Regions from separate parts of the Azovibrio sp. genome, predicted to be linked through region 2. Evidence: predicted binding sites of a transcription regulator. Region 2 holds the regulator's gene; each other region holds the start of a gene.

Region 1 (6,264 bases), on a different contig from region 2:
CGGCATCCGGCTTGTCGAGCAACTGGGGCTGCCGCTGGTGGGTTCGGTGGCCGCGGGCTCACCGCTTCTGGCGGTCGAGAACATTCAGGCGCGCTATGCGCTCGATGCCTCGCTTTTCTCGCCCAAGGCCGATTATCTGCTGCGGGTGAGAGGGTTGTCGATGATGGATGCCGGTATTCTCGATGGCGACCTGCTGGTCGTGCACAAGACGGGTGAAGCCAGAGATGGGCAGATTGTGGTGGCCAGACTGGCTGACGAGGTGACCGTCAAGCGTTTCCGTCGTCATGCCGGCACGATCGAACTCATGGCCGAGAATCCGGACTTTCCCTCCATTCAGGTCAAATCCAGCTCCGATGAGTTTGCCATTGAAGGCATTGCGGTTGGATTGATCCGGGGCGGCTTGCACTGACAGGTGCAAACGATTCCGCCCTTCAATGTTTCGGGCGGCGGACCGCCTTTTCAGACTCAGGATGGCGTGCAGGAGAACTACGATGCGGATGTGTGCAAAACAGTCGGTATTGCTGCTGGTCGATCTCCAGGAGCGCTTGCTGCCGGCGATTCATGATGGACGGTCCGTCGTGGCCCATGTGTCGTGGCTCATGGGCGTCGCTCAGGCCCTGGGGGTGCCGGTACTGGCTTCGGAACAGTATCCCCAAGGCCTGGGCGCCACGCTTTCCACCCTGCGTTCCCAGCTGAAAACCGGGGCGGTGGTGGAGAAGGAACATTTTTCTGCGGTGAGCGGAGGTTTGTTGTGGAAGGCGCCCGGAGGGGAGCGCCATCAGTGGATTGTCACCGGCACTGAAACCCATGTCTGCGTGCAGCAGACCGTGCTGGATTTGCTGGCGGCGGGGCGGCGGGTGTTCGTGGTGGAAGAAGGGGTCGGTTCCCGTCAGGAACGGGACAAACAATTGGCCCTCGAACGGATGCGGAGCCACGGGGCAGATATCGTGTCGCGGGAAATGGTGGCGTTCGAATGGCTGGAGAGGGCGAATACCGATGTTTTTCGTACGGTCCTGAAAACCTTCATCCGTTGATTTCATCCGTTGATTCGCGCGCGGGCGGTGCAATTTTTTGCCTTAACTCGAACTCGATGCGGTCTTGATCGAACGCGTGCTTTTCAATCTGCTTGAAAACGCCGGGAAGTACACCCCGAAGGGCTGCCGCATCGAAATCGGCGCAAAAGTGAATGGACCCAACGTCGATATCTGGGTTGCCGACAATGGTCCCGGCCTGCCCAAGGGAAAAGAGGAAGACATCTTCAAGAAGTTCGAGCGTGGCCAGAAGGAGAGCGCAACGCCCGGAGTGGGCCTCGGGCTGGCGATCTGCCAGGCCATCGTCGAAGCCCATGGCGGCAGGATTCGCGCCGAGAATGGGCCCGAGGGCGGCGCGCGCTTCATCTTCTCCCTGCCGCGCGGCAATCCTCCCTCTCACGACCCTGCGGAACAAGCCGTGTCCGCCGCTGAAGGATGAGGGCGGAGGGGCGGAGGGGCGGAGGGCGGTGCGCAGCGGGATGTCGAGCCGATACTGACGTCAGCACGGCGCGGTGAGCTTCCCGAGAGCAGCGCGGGAAGGGCAAAACGGGCGATTGAGAAAAAATCAATTGCCGTTTCTACTGCCAGCCCTGGGGCCTGTCCGTTAAACTTCCGGCTTTGTCGCTCGGCGACCCATCCTCGAATCACAAAGGAGCCGCACATGGAGAAGCCGCACATGGCCGATACCAAGGAACTGATCATTGAAGACCTGCGCGTGGGCGAAGGTGCCGAGGCCACTGCCGGCCAGCATGTTTGGGTGCATTACACGGGCTGGCTCACCGATGGCAGCAAGTTCGACTCCAGCCTCGACCGCGGCGAACCCTTTGCCTTTCCTCTCGGGGGGCGCCGGGTCATTCAGGGCTGGGACGTGGGCGTGCAGGGCATGAAGGTGGGCGGTCTGCGCAAGCTGACCATTCCTCCCGAAATGGGCTACGGCCGCATGGGGGCCGGTGGCGTGATTCCTCCCAATGCCACCCTGGTGTTTGAAGTGGAACTGCTGGAAATTCAGTGAGCGAAGCGCACAAACCCAAACGGGTCCGGGTAGAGGGGCCGGGCTGCGATGCCGGTTCCCGGTCCCGGCCGGCCTCCCCTGCGCCTCGGCCGCTGGCAGCGCCAAAACCGGTTGCCGCTGCCAGCGGCGAGGCGCCAACCGGGGTGCGCGTTTCCAAACTGCTGGCCGAGCAGGGCCTCTGTTCCCGCCGCGAAGCCGACGCCTACATCGAACGCGGTCTGGTATTCGTCGATGGGGTGCGGGTCACCGAACTGGGAACCCGGGCGGCGCCTGATGCCGTGGTCACCCTGGGGGCCGAAGCCAGGAAGAGCCAGGCCCGCCTCGTCACCATTTTGCTCAACAAGCCGGTGGGCTTCGTTTCCGGTCAGCCGGAACCCGGCTATGAGCCGGCAGTGGTGCTGATCCGCAAGGAAAACCAGTGGCGCGAGGAGGGCGATCCGGAGTTCGACCCCCGGCAGCTGCGCGGCCTGGCCCCCGCCGGCCGGCTGGACATCGATTCCACCGGCCTGCTGGTCATGACTCAGGATGGCCGCATTGCCCGTCAGTTGATCGGCGAGGATTCCGGGGTGGAGAAGGAATACCTGGTGCGGGTGGAGGGGCAGTTGATCCCCGGGGGGCTGGAACTGCTGCGCCACGGGCTTTCCCTGGATGGCAAACCCTTGCGGCCCGCGAAGGTGGAGTGGCAGAACGAGGATCAGCTCCGCTTCGTGCTGCGCGAAGGCAAGAAGCGCCAGATCCGCCGCATGTGCGAACAGGTGGGGCTGCGCGTGGTGGGCCTGAAGCGGGTGCGCCTGGGCCGGGTGCGCCTGGGCGACCTGCCTGCGGGCCGCTGGCGTTACCTGCGCGAGGGTGAAAGCTTCTGAGGCCGGAAAAGCGGCTCAGGCCGTCAGCAGGCCGCGCATCTTCTGCAGGGCCTTCACCTCGATCTGGCGGATGCGCTCGGCAGAAACCTGGAACTCGTCCGCCAGGTCATGCAGGGTGGCGCTCTCGTCCCCGGCCAGCCAACGGGCTTCGATGATGCGGCGGCTGCGGGGGTCCAGGCCATCGAGGGCGCTGCGCAGTCCTTCGTCCTGCAGGCGGGCATATTCCCGAGCTTCGATCACCTGGGTGGGTTCGTAGTGGCTGTCCGTCAGGTAGTCGATCGGGGCGTAGGCATCCTCGTCATCATCGGCGCTGTTTTCCAGGGCCATGTCGCGCCCGGTCATGCGGGTTTCCATCTCCCCGACTTCCTCGACCTTGACGCCCAGTTTCGCGGCAATCTCGGCGGTCTGCCCGGGGGAAAGGCTGTGGCCACCTTCGTAACCGTTCTTGAGACTGCGCAGGTTGAAGAACAGCTTGCGCTGGGCCTTGGTGGTGGCCACCTTCACCATGCGCCAGTTCTTCAGGATGTATTCGTGGATTTCGGCCTTGATCCAGTGAATGGCAAAGGACACCAGGCGCACGCCGCGGTCCGGGTCGAAACGCTTGACGGCCTTCATCAGGCCCACATTGCCTTCCTGGATCAGGTCCGCGTGCGGCAGCCCATAGCCGAGATAACCCCGGGCAATGGAAATCACCAGACGCAAATGGGAAAGTACCAGTTGCCGGGCCGCCTCCAGATCTTGTTCCTCATGAAAGCGACGGGCAAGCTGGATTTCTTCTGCTTCTGACAGCATGGGCACCCGGTTCGCGGCCTGAATGTAGGTCTCGATGCTGCCGACTGTCGAGGGAATGGAAAAAGCCAGGGCTTGGGTCATGGTTCGGTTTCCTCCTTGATGACGGATTATTTTAGCACTCGTTTCATGAGAGTGCTAAAAGGGAGAAAAGGTTCGTTGCGATCCGGAGGTTCGAAATCGATCAAAGCCGCTTCACCTCTGGCCGGATTCTATCTTTTTGCAAGGAACTTGGCGCCCGAATGTGAAAGGCATCGGGAAAGCCATCGGGAAAGGCATCGGGAAAGCAAGCAATCGGAGCGTTACGCGGCAACCGCAGGGCCTGAGCGATTATCCGGCAACTGGGTCGCAAAGCAAGCCCTGAAGCAGGGCAAATCCGCCGCCGGCTTTTACGGCGTCGGCAGGCGCCGGGCTGGGGCTCACTCCATCTGGTGCAGGGCCATGCTCACTGAAAGCTGGGCGCCCAGCCAGCCGAGGCCGGCGCCGATGCCGGCGAGCAGGGCGAAGAACTGGGGGGAGAGGCCCTGGAGCGCGAAGGCGCTGCCGTAAAGGCTGGCCAGTTCGGCGACGGGCGTGGCCAGAGCCCGGATGCCGAGGCTGATGATGAGACCGGCGGCAAGCCCCCCGAGGGCGCCCTGGAGGGCTCCGGAATAGTAGAAGGGGCGGCGGATGAAGGCGTCGGTGGCGCCGATCAGCCGGGCTACCTGGATTTCGTCGGCCTGGGCCAGCACTTGCAGGCGGATGGTGTTGAAGGTGACGGCGGTGAGCCCTGCGGCGAAAATGGCGGCGAGCAGGCTGACGGCCAGTTTGCCGAGCCGGAGGAAGGCGTCGAAACGCTTGATCCAGGCCGAATCCAGTTGCACGTGGGCGACGCCGGGCTGGCTGGCAAAGCTTTCCCGCAGGGCTTCCAGGGTTTCCGGGGAGGCGTCCCGAGGCTCGACGATGAAGGCGTCGGGCAGGGGGTTCCGGGGCAGGCTGGCGACGATCTCGGCCATGCCTTCGGTGGATTTGAGGCGGTTCAGGGCGGTTTCCCGGGGCACGAAATGCCATTGGCCGGGCACCTTGTCTTCCAGGTGCTGTTCCACCCCCTTGACGACATCCGCGCTGGCGCCGGTCTGCATGAAGATGCTGATCTGCTGCACCCCGGCGGCGCTCTTGCCCAGGGTTTTCAGGTTGTCCAGGAAGACGTAGCCGGCGGCGGGCAGCGTCATGGTGATGCCGATCACCAGCAGCGACAGCAGGGTGTTCAGGGGGGCGGCCCAGAGCCGGCGCAGGGCGCGGCGGAAGGCGGCCAGGTGTTGGCGGAGCCAGGTATTCATGGGGCGATCCTGCCGTGATCCAGGGTGATCAGCCGGGGTTTGCGGCCGGATATGTCGTGGGGGGCGTGAGTGGCGATGATGACGGTGACCCGCACCTGGTTGAAGGCCGCAAACAGATCGAACACCTGACGGGCGGAATCCGGGTCCAGGTTGGTGGTGGGTTCATCCGCGAGCAAGATGGTGGGGCGGTTGACCACGGCCCGGGCGATGGCGAGGCGCTGTTGTTCGCCGCCGGAAAGGGCGATGGGGTTGGCCTTTTCCCGCTCCAGCAGGCCCACCTTGTCGAGGGCGGCGCGGGCCCGGCGCTGGGCTTCCCTGGGGGGCAGGCCGATGATTTCCAGGGGCAGCAGCACGTTGTCCAGGGCGCTGCGGTCAAACAGCAGCTTCTGGTCCTGAAAGATCAGGCCCAGGTTGCGGCGCAGGTAAGGCAGGGCGGCCTTGCGCAGGGCGGTCAGGTTCTGGCCGTTGACGATCAGGCTGCCGGAGGTGGGGCGTTCGATGGCGCCGAGCAACTTCAGCAAGGTGGTCTTGCCGGCTCCCGAGTGGCCGGTGATGAAGACCATGTCGCCGCCGGCGATCTCGAAGCCGAGATTCTTGATGGCTTCGTAGCCGCCGGGGTAGCGCTTGGTGAGGCCGCTGCAGACGATCATGCGAAGATCGCGTCCACGAAGTCCCGCGCCACGAAGGGGCGCAGGTCGTCGATGCCTTCGCCGACGCCGATGAAGCGGATCGGCTTCGGGCACTGGCGGGCGATGGCGGCAATCACGCCGCCCTTGGCGGTGCCGTCGAGCTTGGTCAGCACCAGGCCGGTGATGTGGATGGACTTGTCGAAGGCCTTGACCTGGGCGAGGGCGTTCTGGCCGATGTTGGCATCGAGCACCAGCAGCACCTCGTGCGGGCCGCTCGGGTCGGCCTTCTGGATCACCCGGCGCACCTTGGCGATTTCTTCCATCAGGTGCAGCTGGGTGGGCAGGCGGCCGGCGGTGTCGGCCAGCACGATGTCGATGCCCCGGGCCCGGGCGGCGCTGATGGCATCGAACACCACGGCCGCCGGGTCGCCGCCGTCCTGGGCGATCACGGTGACGTGGTTGCGTTCGCCCCAGATCACCAGTTGTTCCCGGGCAGCGGCGCGGAAGGTGTCGCCGGCGGCCAGCAGCACGCTCTTGCCCTGGTTCTGGAAGTACTTCGCCAGTTTGCCGATGGAGGTGGTCTTGCCGGCCCCGTTCACCCCGGCAATCATGATGATGTAG
Region 2 (6,264 bases):
AGGGCGCCGAACATTTCCCGGCCATTGTTGATGGCCCCGTCGCCATTGCGGTCGAACACCAGGAAGCCGCTGCCTGACTTCACAAAATTGATGGAATCCTTCTGGCCATCCGCATCCAGGTCAAATTCAAAGCGGGTGTCGGTGAGCTGGGCGGCCTGGCCGCTGAAATTGAGGACCAGAGGATCTTTCACGACGGCATCGCCCAGGCGCAGGCTGATATCGCTTGTTTCGGCGTAACTGCGGGACATGGTCATTTCCAGCTGAAAGGCGATTTCTCGTCCATCCCCGGTTTTGATCAGGCCCCGGGCTGCGAAAGTGGTGCTTTCTGTTTCTGAATAGGATTCATGGCGCTCGTATTCCACCCCAAACCCTGCAGGGCGGTTGGCATTTTCCGGATTGGCCTGTGCGGTTTCTTCTCCTTCCACCTGCAACTCTTCCGGGTTGAACAGGCGTACTTTGCGGCCCGTCAGCATTTCAATGACGGAACGGATCAGGACGAGCTTGGGGTCATTCTCCACTTCACTTTCCTGGCTCTGGACAGCGTTGGCTGTCTCGCTTTCCAGTTGTTGTGCCTGTCTGGCGGCAGGTGAGATGACTACCGGGGGCAGGGCGGCCCGGGGCGGATTTTGTGGTTCCCCTGCAAAACCGGGGCGGCGAGGCCCCACCCACATCTTGACGGACTCCTGAACCTGGTGTTCCTGAGTGGCCATGTGGCTGGATGCCATCTGCAGATTGGCGCTGGCGATTTTCATGGCAGCATCCTCCAAAGGTGATAACTCCATGAGTCTTTAACGGCCTGGTTAAAAAAGACTTGAGGAGCTGCCACGCAGGATCGTGGGGGCGATCTGATTGAAGGCTTAGCTGGAAGCCCCCAGGGCGCGGGCCCGGTTGGCGGTTTCCACCCGCTCGACGGCGGGAGGCGGGGAGAGGGGCCAGCCGGCCAGGTGGCTTTCCACCAAGTCGGTGAGGGCGTGAATCCAGGCCGGTTTTGCGTTGAGCGCGGGGATGTAGTGGTATTCCTTGCCGCCGGCGGCGAGAAAGTCCTGCTGGCCTTCCCTGGCGATTTCTTCCAGGGTCTCCAGGCAGTCGGCCACGAAGCCGGGGCAGATCACGTCCACCCGGCGGACTCCCTGGTGTCCCCACTCGGCCAGGGTTGGCGCGGTGTAGGGCTGCAGCCATTCGGCCTTGCCGAAGCGGGACTGGAAAGAGATCTGGTATTGCTCACGGGACAGGTTCAGGCGTTCGGCCAGCAGGCGTCCGGTTTTCTGGCACTCGCAGTAATAAGGATCGCCCAGGTCCAGGCTGCGCCGGGGCAGGCCGTGGAAGCTGATGAGCAGGCGGGTGCCGTCGTCGGGCCGGCCATGGGCGCGCCAGTGCTGGCGCACACTGTCCTCCAGGGCGCCGAGATAGCCCGGGTGGTCATGGAAGTTGCGGATGGTGCGCAGTTCCGGCTGGTTGCGTGTTTTCTGGAACCAGTCAAACACCATGTCCAGGGCGGTGGCGGTGGTGCTGGCGGCATACTGGGGGTACATGGGCAGCACCAGAATGCGTTGCACATTCCCGGCTTTCATCTTGCCGAGTGTCCGTTCCACATCCGGGGCGCCGTAGCGCATGGCCCAGGCTACCTGGGCCTGGATACCCCGTTCGCCCAGATAGCCCTGCAGCAAGCGGGCCTGCTGTTCGGTGTGGGTGCGCAGCGGGGAGCCCTGCCTGGTCCAGACGGTTGCGTATTTGGCGGCAGATTTTTTCGGGCGGGTGTTGAGGATGATGCCATTCAAGACGGGCCACCAGAGCAGCCGGGGGATTTCCACCACCCGCGGGTCGGAGAGGAACTGCTTCAGGTAGGTCCTGACCGAACGGGGGGTGGGGGCTTCCGGGGTACCCAGGTTGATGAGCAGGATGCCGATGGCGGGCGGCTGGTCGTGGTGATGCGGGGGTTCGGGCAGGAATCTGCTCATGTTCATTTTCCGATTTGGCTGCTCAGGGCACTGGAGAGGAGTTTGGCAGTGATATCCACAATCGGGATGACCCGTTCGTAGGGCATGCGGGTGGGGCCGATGACGCCCAGGGAGCCCACCACCTGGCCGTCTACTTCATAGGGGGCGGTGATGACGCTGCATTCGTCCAGAGGGGCGAGGCCGGATTCGCCGCCGATGAAGATCTGGATGCCTTCGGCCTTGTGGGAGTGTTCCAGCAGCCCCATGAGGCCGGAGCGGTGCTCGAACAGGTCGAACAGTTCCCGCAGCCGCTTCATGTTGGAGGAAAGATCGTCTACGTCCAGCAGATTGCGCTCGCCCGTAATCACGCAGGCCTGGGGATCGGCGGAGAGGGCTTCGTCGCTGGCGGTCAGGGCGGCTTGCATCAATTCCTGCATGTCCTGATGCAGTTGCTTCAACTCGTCACGAATCCGGTGACGGATCTGCTCGAAGTCCAGACCGGCAAAATTCTGGTTCAGGTAATTGGCGGCTTCCACCAGTTCCGACGAGTTGTAGGCCTGCTCGGTAAACAGGATGCGGTTTTGCACGTCCCCGTCGGAGGTGACGAGAATCAGCAGGATGCGTTTTTCCGAAAGGCTGAGAAACTCGATCTGCCGGATTCTCGGGGAACTGCGCCGGGGTGTGGCTACCACGCCGGCAAAGTGGGTGAGCTGCGAGAGCAGCTGGGAGGCATTGGCAATCAGTTGCTGAGGCCGGTCGGGGCGCAGGGATTCGCCGATTTCCATGATCTGCCGCTGTTCCAGGGGGCGCACCGTGAGCAGGTTGTCCACGAACAGGCGATAGCCCCGGGGAGTCGGTACCCGCCCGGCCGAGGTGTGGGGGCTGGATACAAAGCCAGCCTCTTCGAGGTCCGCCATCACATTGCGGATGGTGGCAGGAGAGAGTTCGAGGCTCGAAAATTTTGACAGGGCCCGCGAGCCCACGGGGGCGCCCTCGGCAATGTAATGCTCAATCAGCGTTTTTAGCAGGGAGCGGGAGCGATCATCAAGCATGGCGCGATTGTACGAAAAAAGCAGGGCGGCGGGAGTGCGCCGTTGCAGCGGGTTTTATGCTTAAATCCGTTTCCATGAATTTCCCCTTTCATTCCCTGCATTCACCGCGCACCATCGCCCTGGTCGGCAAATATCAGAGCCGCGAGATGGGCGATGCCCTGATCGAGCTGGCCGAGTTCCTGCACGAGCGGGGCGTCGTGGTGTTCATCGAGCGGGAAACGGCCGAGAACATGAACCGGGAAGCCGCCTTGAATCGCTGGGTGATCTGCGGCTTCAATGACATTGGCGCCCATGCCGATGTGGCCATCGTGCTGGGCGGGGATGGCACCATGCTCAATGCCGCCCGCCGCCTGGCCCGCTACAAGGTGCCCCTGGTGGGGGTGAATCAGGGGCGGCTGGGATTCATGACCGACATCGCCCGATGTGACATGCTGAGCTGCATGGAGGACCTGCTCGATGGGCGCTTCCAGCCCGAAGCGCGCATGTTGCTGGATGCGGAGGTGGTGCGGGGCGGCAAGGAAATCGCCACCAACATGGCCTTGAACGACATCGTGGTGGACAAGGGCGCCATCGGCCGGATGATCGAGTGCGAGCTGTTCATCAACGGCGAATTCATCTACAACCTGCGTTCCGACGGCCTGATCTTTTCCACGCCAACCGGGTCCACTGCCTATTCCCTGTCGGCCAACGGGCCGATCCTGCATCCCACCCTGACCGGCATCGCCCTGGTTCCCCTGTGTCCCCATGCACTCACCAACAGGCCGGTAATCGTGGATGACCGGGTGGAGATTGAACTCATCATCAACCATGCGGACGATCCCCGGGTGCACTTCGATGGCCAGCTCACCCTCAATCTGCAACGGGGCGACGCAATCCGCCTGCGCCGCTCTGATTACTCCATCTGTTTCCTGCATCCCCCCGGATACAGCTATTTCGCCATGCTGCGCCAGAAGCTCCAGTGGAGCGAGCGGCCCAGGGGACATTGATGCTCGTCCATCTTGCCGTTCGTGATTTCGTCATTGTCGATCGCCTGGAACTGGATTTTTCCCAGGGCTTTGGAGCGCTGACCGGGGAGACCGGAGCCGGCAAGTCCATCCTTATCGACGCCCTGGCCCTGACGCTGGGCGAACGGGCCGATCCCGGGGTCGTCCGTTCCGGCAAGGAAAAGGCCGAGGTCTCCGCCACGTTCGATGTCGCCGCCCAGGAAGAGGTGCGGGCCTGGTTGGCCGCCCAGGACCTGGAGTCCGGGGATGAACTGATCCTGCGCCGGGTGGTGGACGCCGGCGGGCGCTCCCGTGCCTATATCAATGGCAGCCCCTGTACTGTGCAGCAATTGCGGGAAGTAGGGGAGTTCCTCGTGGACATCCATGGCCAGCATGCCCACCAGTCCCTGTTGCGGGCCGATGCGCAGCGCGCTTTGCTGGATGCCCATGGGGGGCTGCTCGATCTGGGACGGCAGGTGAGCCAGGCCTGGAAGGAGTGGCGCCAGTTGCAGGGGCTGCTTGAAGCGGCCCGGGCCGGCAGCGAGGCCAGCAGCCGGGAGCGTGAGATGCTGCTGTGGCAGATTCAGGAACTTGAGCAACTGGGTTTCACCGCCCGGGAATGGGGGGAACTGGAAGTCGAACAGCGTCTGCTGGCCCATGGGGCCGGCCTGATGGAAGGGGCTCAGTACGTGCTGGCCGCCCTGGCGGATGGCGAGGGGGCTTGCGAGTCCCTGGTCGCCGGGGTGGTGGACCGCCTCCAGGATATGGCGCAGCTAGACCCGGAATTGAACGAGACGGCGGCCCTATTGCAGTCGGTGCAGGCCGAGCTTTCAGAAGCCGTGACGGCCTTGCGCCGCTATTCCGACCGGGTGGACCTGGACCCGGCCCGGCTGGCGGAGGTGGAGCAGCGCATGGAGGCGGTGCTGGGGCTGGCCCGCAAGCACCGGGTGGCGCCGGAAGATTTGCCCGTGCTCCTGGAGGAGTGGCGGGAGCGGCTGGAGAAACTGCAGGCGGTTGCCGATGTGGATGCCCTGGAGGCTAGGTCCGGGGTGGCTCGGGAAAACTTCCTGAGCCTCGCCCGGCGTCTTTCCGCGGGCCGCCGGCAGGTAGCTGCGTCCCTGTCCCGGGCGGTGAGCGAGCAGATGCGGGATCTGGCCCTGGGTTCGGGGCATTTCGAAGCCGGGCTGCTGGACCTGGAGGAAGGCTCGGCCCACGGCCTGGAGTCCGTCGAGTTCCGGGTCGGCGGGCTGGCGGCCAGCGATGCCCGACCCCTGGCCAAGGTGGCATCCGGCGGCGAACTGTCCCGCATCAGTCTGGCGCTCCAGGTGGTCACTTCCAGAAATGCCAGCGTCCCTACCCTGATCTTTGACGAGGTGGATGTGGGGATTGGCGGGGGCGTGGCAGAAATCGTCGGACGCCTGTTGCACCAGCTGGGTCGGGAACGTCAGGTCCTGTGCGTCACCCACCTTCCCCAGGTGGCCGCCCGGGCGGACTGGCACTGGCAGGTGAGCAAATCCTCCCGGGATGGTCAGGTAATCAGCCGTATCGAGCCCCTGGAGGGGGAACGGCGGGTGGAAGAAGTGGCGCGCATGCTGGGCGGGGTGGAAATTACCCCAACCACGCGCAGCCACGCCCGGGAGCTCCTGCTGGGGGCTTGATTCATCTGGGTTTTTGCCAGGAAGCACTAAAATGAAAGCATGATCAGCCTGTTCAAGGTGTTGCAAGGTGTTGTCTTTCGTATCCGCTGCTGCGTCTGGCTATCCAGCCTTCTTTGCCCCGGAGGCCGGAGCGGCGCGTCGTGCTGGAGCGCCCGATGAAGTCTCGTCCAGGCAGTCTCTTTCGGAAGAGGAACAGCGCCAGGTAGCCGAGTTGCAGAAGGTCGACCGGAAGGTGCGGCAGCACGAGCAGATGCACATGGCGGCCGGTGGCGGGCTGGTGACTTCCGGGCCATCCTACCGCTATACCCGGGGACCCGATGGCAAGTCTTACGCTGTCGGTGGAGAGGTGGGGATTGATACCTCGGAGGCATCCTCTCCTGAAGCCACCCTGGGGAAGGCGCGGCAGATACGGGCTGCGGCCCTGGCGCCACCGGATCCTTCTGCCCAGGACCGGCAGGTCGCGGCGCTGGCGGCGCAGATGGAAATGAGGGCCCTGCAGGAACTGGCGCGCCAGGGTCAGGAGGCGCAGCCGCTACAAGCGAGCGGGCTCACACAAGCGGGCAAGGAATGGCTTCAGAAAGGCTTGCAGGCTTATCAAGTGCAGGGGGAGTCGGCGTCCGGGAAAAAAACCGGG
Region 3 (6,264 bases), on a different contig from region 2:
CCACGGAAGGCTCGTCACCGGAATTGGCCACGATTTCACGCAGGGGCTGTTCCAGGGCACGCAGCACGATCTTGATCCCGCAGTCCTGGTCATGGTTGTCGCCCTTGAGGCCGGAGATGTTGGCACGGGCACGCAGCAGGGCCACGCCGCCGCCGGGAACGATGCCTTCTTCAACGGCAGCGCGGGTGGCATGCAGGGCGTCCTCGACGCGGGCCTTCTTTTCCTTCATTTCGACTTCGGTGGCAGCGCCCACCTTGATCACGGCCACACCGCCGGCCAGCTTGGCGACACGTTCCTGCAGCTTTTCGCGGTCGTAGTCGCTGGTGGCTTCTTCGATCTGGACACGGATCTGCTTGACACGAGCTTCGATGGCAGCAGCATCGCCGGCGCCGTCGATGATGGTGGTGTTTTCCTTGGCCACTTCGATGCGCTTGGCCTGGCCCAGATCCTTCAGGGTAGCCTTTTCCAGGGTCAGACCGGTCTCTTCGGAGATCACGGTGCCGCCGGTCAGGATGGCGATGTCTTCGAGCATGGCCTTGCGCCGGTCACCGAAGCCGGGAGCCTTGACGGCCACGGTCTTCAGGATGCCGCGAATGTTGTTCACCACCAGGGTAGCCAGGGCTTCGCCTTCTACGTCTTCTGCGATGATGAGCAGCGGGCGGGAGGCCTTGGCAACCTGTTCCAGCACGGGCAGCAGGTCACGGATGCTGGAGATCTTCTTGTCGAACAGCAGCACGAAGGGGTTTTCCAGCAGGGCCTGCTGACGGTCGCCGTTGTTGATGAAGTAGGGAGACAGGTAGCCGCGGTCGAACTGCATGCCTTCCACCACGTCCAGTTCGTTGTCCAGGGACTTGCCGTCTTCAACGGTGATGACGCCTTCCTTGCCGACCTTTTCCATGGCCTGGGCGATGATGTCGCCGATGGAAGAATCAGAGTTGGCGGAGATCGAACCGACCTGGGCGATTTCCTTGTTGGTGGTGCAGGGCTTGGAAATCTTCTTCAGTTCTTCGATGGTGGCGGCGACGGCCTTGTCGATGCCGCGCTTCAGATCCATCGGGTTCATGCCGGCGGCCACATACTTCATGCCTTCGCGGACGATGGCCTGGGCCAGCACGGTGGCAGTGGTGGTGCCGTCACCGGCGATGTCGGAGGTCTTGGAAGCAACTTCCTTGACCATCTGGGCGCCCATGTTGGCGAACTTGTCCTTCAGTTCGATTTCCTTGGCGACGGAAACGCCGTCCTTGGTCACGGTGGGGGCGCCGAAGGAACGCTCCAGCACCACGTTACGGCCCTTGGGGCCCAGGGTTACCTTGACGGCATCGGCCAGGATATTGATGCCTTCAACCATGCGGGAACGGGCGGAATCGCCGAATTTGACTTCTTTAGCAGCCATTTGAATCTCCTATTTCTAACTATGGGATGGGTCGAGGGAAAAGCGCTCAGGCTTCCAGCACGCCCATGACGTCTTCTTCACGCATGACCAGGACTTCCTGGCCGTCGACCTTGACGGTCTGACCGGCGTACTTGCCGAACAGCACCTTGTCGCCCACCTTCAGATCAACCGCAAGGTACTTGCCATTGTCGTCACGCTTGCCGGGCCCCACGGCCAGGACTTCACCTTGATCGGGCTTTTCGCCGGCGGAATCAGGGATGACGATGCCAGAGGCAGTGGTGCGCTCGGCTTCAACGCGCTTGATGATCACACGGTCGTGCAAAGGACGGATTTTCATGGAGCAGACTCCTCTTTCAAAAAAACAGTGACAACAGGAAATTGGCGGGGCAGACCCCGGATGGCGGGAGGCCGTTAGCACTCTTCGCCGGCGAGTGCTAATAATAGGGTCGCCCTCCTCTCATTTCAAGAGCTGCTGCAGAAGATTTTTTTGCCGGCGGCGCCGGATGATCTGGCACCGTCATGAGCACATGATCCTATTGACGAATCACGGCTTAATCTTCATTCTCTTTCAGTTGGACGCCATATGACTTTCCGCCGATATTCTTAACCAGAGACGCCCGCCCCATAAAATGAAGAACAATCAGCCGGTCACCCAACGTGAAGTCGCTTTTCCTGCCGATGCTTACCTGATTTCCCGAACCGATCTCAAAGGCGTCATCACATATGCGAATGACGCCTTTGAGCAGATCAGTGGTTTTTCCCGGGCCGAATTGATCGGCCAGAGCCACAACATCGTGCGCCACCCGGACATGCCCGCCCAGGCCTTTGAAGACCTGTGGAACACGGTCAAGTCGGGCGTGCCCTGGCGGGGACTGGTCAAGAACCGCTGCAAGAACGGTGACCACTACTGGGTGGAGGCCTTCGTGGTGCCGGTCAAGAAAAACGGCCAGATCACCGGCTACATGTCGGTGCGCACACCCGCCAATGCCCAGCAGGTGAAAACCGCCGAGGCCACTTATGCCCAGTTGCGGCAAAGCAAGGCCAAGTTCAGTTCCGCCCGGGGCGGCTGGTTCGGCAAGCTGACCCTCAAGACCCGCCTGTGGACCATGCTGCTCGGCCTGATGCTGATGCTGATCCTGGGCGGCATCATGGGAGTCAAAGGCATTGCCGTAGCCAACCGGGAATTGCAGTCCCTCTACCAGAACGAGCTCGCCCCTTCCAACAAGATCAACCGCATCATGTTCTTGCTGAGCGACAACCGCTCCCAGCTCATGCTCGGCCTGCAGCATGACCCCGGCAACCCGAATGCCCGGCTCCATGACCATCCCCTGGCCCTGCACATCGACAACACCCTGAAGAACCGCCAGGAAATCAATTCCCTGCTGGAGGAGGTCAAGGCCCTCCCCATGAGTCCTGAGCAAAAAGCCTTGCTCGACAAGTTCGGGGAAGCGCGGCAGCGTTTTTCCCGGGAGGGGATAAACCCGGCCCGCGAGCTGCTGCAACAAGGGGATTACCTGAAGGCCAATGAAGTCCTGCTGCTCAACATCAACCCGCTCTACACCCGGATGCAGCAAGACGGCAACGCCCTGATCGACCGCCTGGCCCAGGCCGCCGCCCAGCGCCACACCCAGGCGGAAAAACGCTATGAACTGGTGCTGCAACTGGCGATCGGCGGCACCCTGGCGGCCCTGCTGATCGCCGTCCTCGGTGGCCACCTGCTGATCCAGGCCATCGTCACGCCCATCCGCAAGGCCCTGAGCCACTTCGAAAGCATTGCCGAAGGCAAGCTGACGGAAAATATCGACGTCTCGGGCCGCGACGAAACCGGCATCCTGCTCTGCAACCTGGGGGTCATGCAAGCACACCTGCAGGCCATGCTGGATGAAGTCCGCACGGCTTCCCGGGCCATTGACAGCAAGAGCCAGCTGCTGGAACGCCACATGAGCCAGGTCGCCGAACAGTCGCTGCAACAGCAGGACGCCGTCCAGAGCGTCGCCGCCGCCACCGAGGAATTCAGCCAGTCCGTGGCCGAAGTGGCCAGCAATGCGGGAGAAACCGCCAGCGCCGCCCGCAATTCCCAGGACCTGGTACTGAAAAGCAATGACAAGATCGGCCAGAGCATGACCGCCACCGGCAAGGTGGTCGAATCGGTCCAGGCTTCCAGCCACATCATCAACCAGCTCTCCCACGCCATCCAGAAGATCGGCGACATCACCCGGGTGATCCAGGAAATCGCCAGCCAGACCAACCTCCTCGCCCTCAACGCTGCCATCGAGGCCGCCCGGGCCGGGGAACAGGGCCGGGGCTTCGCCGTGGTGGCCGACGAGGTGAAGAAGCTGGCCGAGCGCACCGCCAGCTCCACCACCGACATTGCCACCATGGTCAGCGAAATCCAGTCGGTGGCCCAGACTGCCGTCGCCAGCATGGAGCAGGCGGCCCAGGAGGTCGGCACTGGAATCGGCATGCTGCATGAGAGCCTCTCCGGCCTGGAGGGCATCACCGGTTCCAGCCAGCAGGTCTCCAGCATGGCCCAGCAGATTTCCGAGGCCGCCCAGCAGCAAAACATCGCCAGCCAGGAAGTCGCCAGCAATATGGAGCACATCACCGACCTGATCGAGCAGAACACCGATTCCGCCCGGCAAGCCAAGATCGCGGCGGATGAGCTGTTGCAGACCGCCCACCAGCTAGATGACGTAGTCGCCCAGTTCCAGCTCTACCGACACCGATGATCCGATCCCTGACCGGGGCCGCCCTGCTGCTCTGGGCCGGTTCCCTGCTGGCCCAGGCCCTGCCGGCCAGCGTCACCCAGGCCCTGGCGGCCGCCCACATTCCCACCACGGCCGTGGCGGTGGTGGTCCAGCCCCTGGACGCGCCCCGCCCCCTGCTCGCCCACAATGCCCAGAAGGCCATGAATCCAGCTTCGGTGATGAAGCTCGTGACCACCTACGCGGCCCTGGAAATCCTCGGCCCCGCCGCCACCTGGCAGACCGGCGCCTGGGCAACCGCCGAACCCGACGCCGAGGGCCGGCTGAGCGGCCACCTCTACCTGAAGGGCAGCGGCGACCCCAAGTTGACCCTGGAAAATTTCACGGCCCTGCTGCGTCAGCTACGGGTGCGTGGCATCCGCCATATCGACGGGGACCTGGTCCTGGACCGCTCCGTTTTCGAGCTTCCCCCCTTCGACCCGGCCGCCTTCGACAATAAGCCCTTGCGCGCCTACAACGTCGGGCCGGATGGCCTGCTGCTGGATTACCGGGCCTTGCGCTTCACCCTGAAGCCCGAAGGGGAGCAGGTACGGTTCTGGAGCGAAACCCCCAGCGCTGGCCTGCAAGTGGAAGGCCGCCTGACCCCGGCCACGGGTCCTTGTGACGGCTGGCGCGACCGCCTGGAGATGCGCCAAAGCCCCGGGCGGCTGGAGATCAGCGGCCCCTACCCGGTGAGCTGCGGTGAGCGCAGCCTGTATCTCTCCCCCCTCGCCGCCGAGCCTCATGCGGAAGGTCTGTTCCGTGCCCTGTGGCAGGAACTGGGGGGAAGCATTCAAGGCCGGGTACGCAGCGGCCGCACGCCGCCCCAGGCACGCCTGCTGGCCAGTCAGGAATCCCCGCCCCTGAGCGAGGTGGTCCGGGACATAAACAAGTGGAGCAACAACGTCATGGCCCGCCAGCTCTTTCTTACGCTGGGCAGCGGCGAGGGGCAGCCATCCACCGTGGCCCGGGCCCGGGAGCGCCTGAACCGCTGGCTCGCCGCCAAAGGACTGGAATTCCCGGAGCTGGTGCTCGAAAACGGCTCGGGACTCTCCCGGGTGGAGCAAATCAGCGCCGCCCATCTCAACCGTCTGCTGCTGGCGGCCTGGCAGAGCCCGGTGATGCCGGAGTTCATGGCCTCCCTGCCCCTGGCCGGCGTGGACGGCACCATGAAGCGCCGCCTCACGGATAGCGCCGCCACCGGCCGGGCCCATATCAAGACAGGCTCTCTTGACAAAGTCAAGGCAATGGCCGGCTATGTGCTGGACGCCCAGGGCCGCCGTCATGCGGTCACCTTCATCATCAATCACCCCCAGGCCGACATGGGCCAGCCCGCGCTGGACGCCCTGTTGCTCTGGGTCAGCCAGAGCCCTTCCGCCCGCTAGCAATTCCTGATCGGCCGCCGGAACAAGGCCGGGTCAAGGCGCAGGAACCGGCATCGGCTTGCGGTCCACCAGGGCCACCCAGCCACGGATCACCCGGTACAGAACCCAGATCCCGGCCACTAACAGCACCAGGAGGGCAGCCGGCAGGCCGATGATGGTGATGGCCAGCAGCCCGGCCACGCCACACCAGAGCAGGGCATACCAGAAAGTGCGTAGTTGCCAGCGGTAATGGCTGTCCAGCCAGGTACCGGCGACGTCGCCCCGTTTGATGTAGTTGAGGATCACCGCAATGATGGAAGGCCAGCCAAACAGGAAGGCTCCGACAATGGTGGCCGAGGTCAGCACCCCGCTGAGGGCGGAAAAGGCATGCAGGCCGTACATGATGTGAGCCCAGCTGCGGGCCCCTTCCAGAGGGTCCGGTGCAAGGACAACGGGTTCGTTCATTCTGTACTCCCAGAAAGAGAAAATCGTGAAAAAAAAGGTCCCGCGCCGGCAATTCCAGTATGCTGAAAAGACCTCTTGACCGGAACACTCCCATGCGCAAACGACTGCTACTGCCCCTGCTGGCTTTGATGACACTCGCCGCCTGCAGCAAACTGACTCTCGCCAACTATGACCAGTTGAAGCTGGGCATGAGCCTCAAGGAAGTCAGCGCCCTGATCGGCGAACCCGACAAATGCGATGAAACCCTGGCTGTCCGCAGTTGCCACTGGCAACAGGGTGAAAGCAAGGTGGAAGTCAA

Evidence for each region. The regulator HrcA, encoded in region 2, represses chaperone genes, less so after heat shock. The targets are predictions, from matches to a motif close to TNTTAGCACTCNNNGNCNNNGAGTGCTAANA.
Region 1: rpoH (RNA polymerase sigma factor RpoH) is a predicted target of HrcA. The motif match lies at 3,809-3,839, and genes of this name have one in related genera.
Region 3: WBH99_RS09560 (co-chaperone GroES) is a predicted target of HrcA. The motif match lies at 1,803-1,833, and genes of this name have one in related genera.

What each region holds. Positions count from the first base shown of each region.
Region 1 is NZ_JBASOH010000120.1:30,567-36,830, forward strand. It holds gene lexA (transcriptional repressor LexA) at 1-409, shown strand, start outside; gene WBH99_RS11430 (isochorismatase family protein) at 498-1,034, shown strand; gene WBH99_RS11435 (ATP-binding protein) at 1,099-1,470, shown strand; gene WBH99_RS11440 (FKBP-type peptidyl-prolyl cis-trans isomerase) at 1,693-2,043, shown strand; gene WBH99_RS11445 (pseudouridine synthase) at 2,187-2,906, shown strand; gene rpoH (RNA polymerase sigma factor RpoH) at 2,922-3,779, opposite strand; gene ftsX (permease-like cell division protein FtsX) at 4,115-5,014, opposite strand; gene WBH99_RS11460 (cell division ATP-binding protein FtsE) at 5,011-5,664, opposite strand; gene ftsY (signal recognition particle-docking protein FtsY) at 5,661-6,264, opposite strand, start outside.
Region 2 is NZ_JBASOH010000134.1:10,734-16,997, forward strand. It holds gene WBH99_RS12980 (VCBS repeat-containing protein) at 1-752, opposite strand, end outside; gene hemH (ferrochelatase) at 858-1,958, opposite strand; gene hrcA (heat-inducible transcriptional repressor HrcA) at 1,961-2,989, opposite strand; gene WBH99_RS12995 (NAD kinase) at 3,064-3,975, shown strand; gene recN (DNA repair protein RecN) at 3,975-5,630, shown strand; gene WBH99_RS13005 (putative metalloprotease CJM1_0395 family protein) at 5,701-6,264, shown strand, end outside.
Region 3 is NZ_JBASOH010000109.1:13,861-20,124, reverse strand. It holds gene groL (chaperonin GroEL) at 1-1,393, opposite strand, end outside; gene WBH99_RS09560 (co-chaperone GroES) at 1,440-1,730, opposite strand; gene WBH99_RS09555 (methyl-accepting chemotaxis protein) at 2,023-4,122, shown strand; gene dacB (D-alanyl-D-alanine carboxypeptidase/D-alanyl-D-alanine endopeptidase) at 4,119-5,522, shown strand; gene WBH99_RS09545 (DUF4870 family protein) at 5,556-5,966, opposite strand; gene WBH99_RS09540 (hypothetical protein) at 6,059-6,264, shown strand, end outside.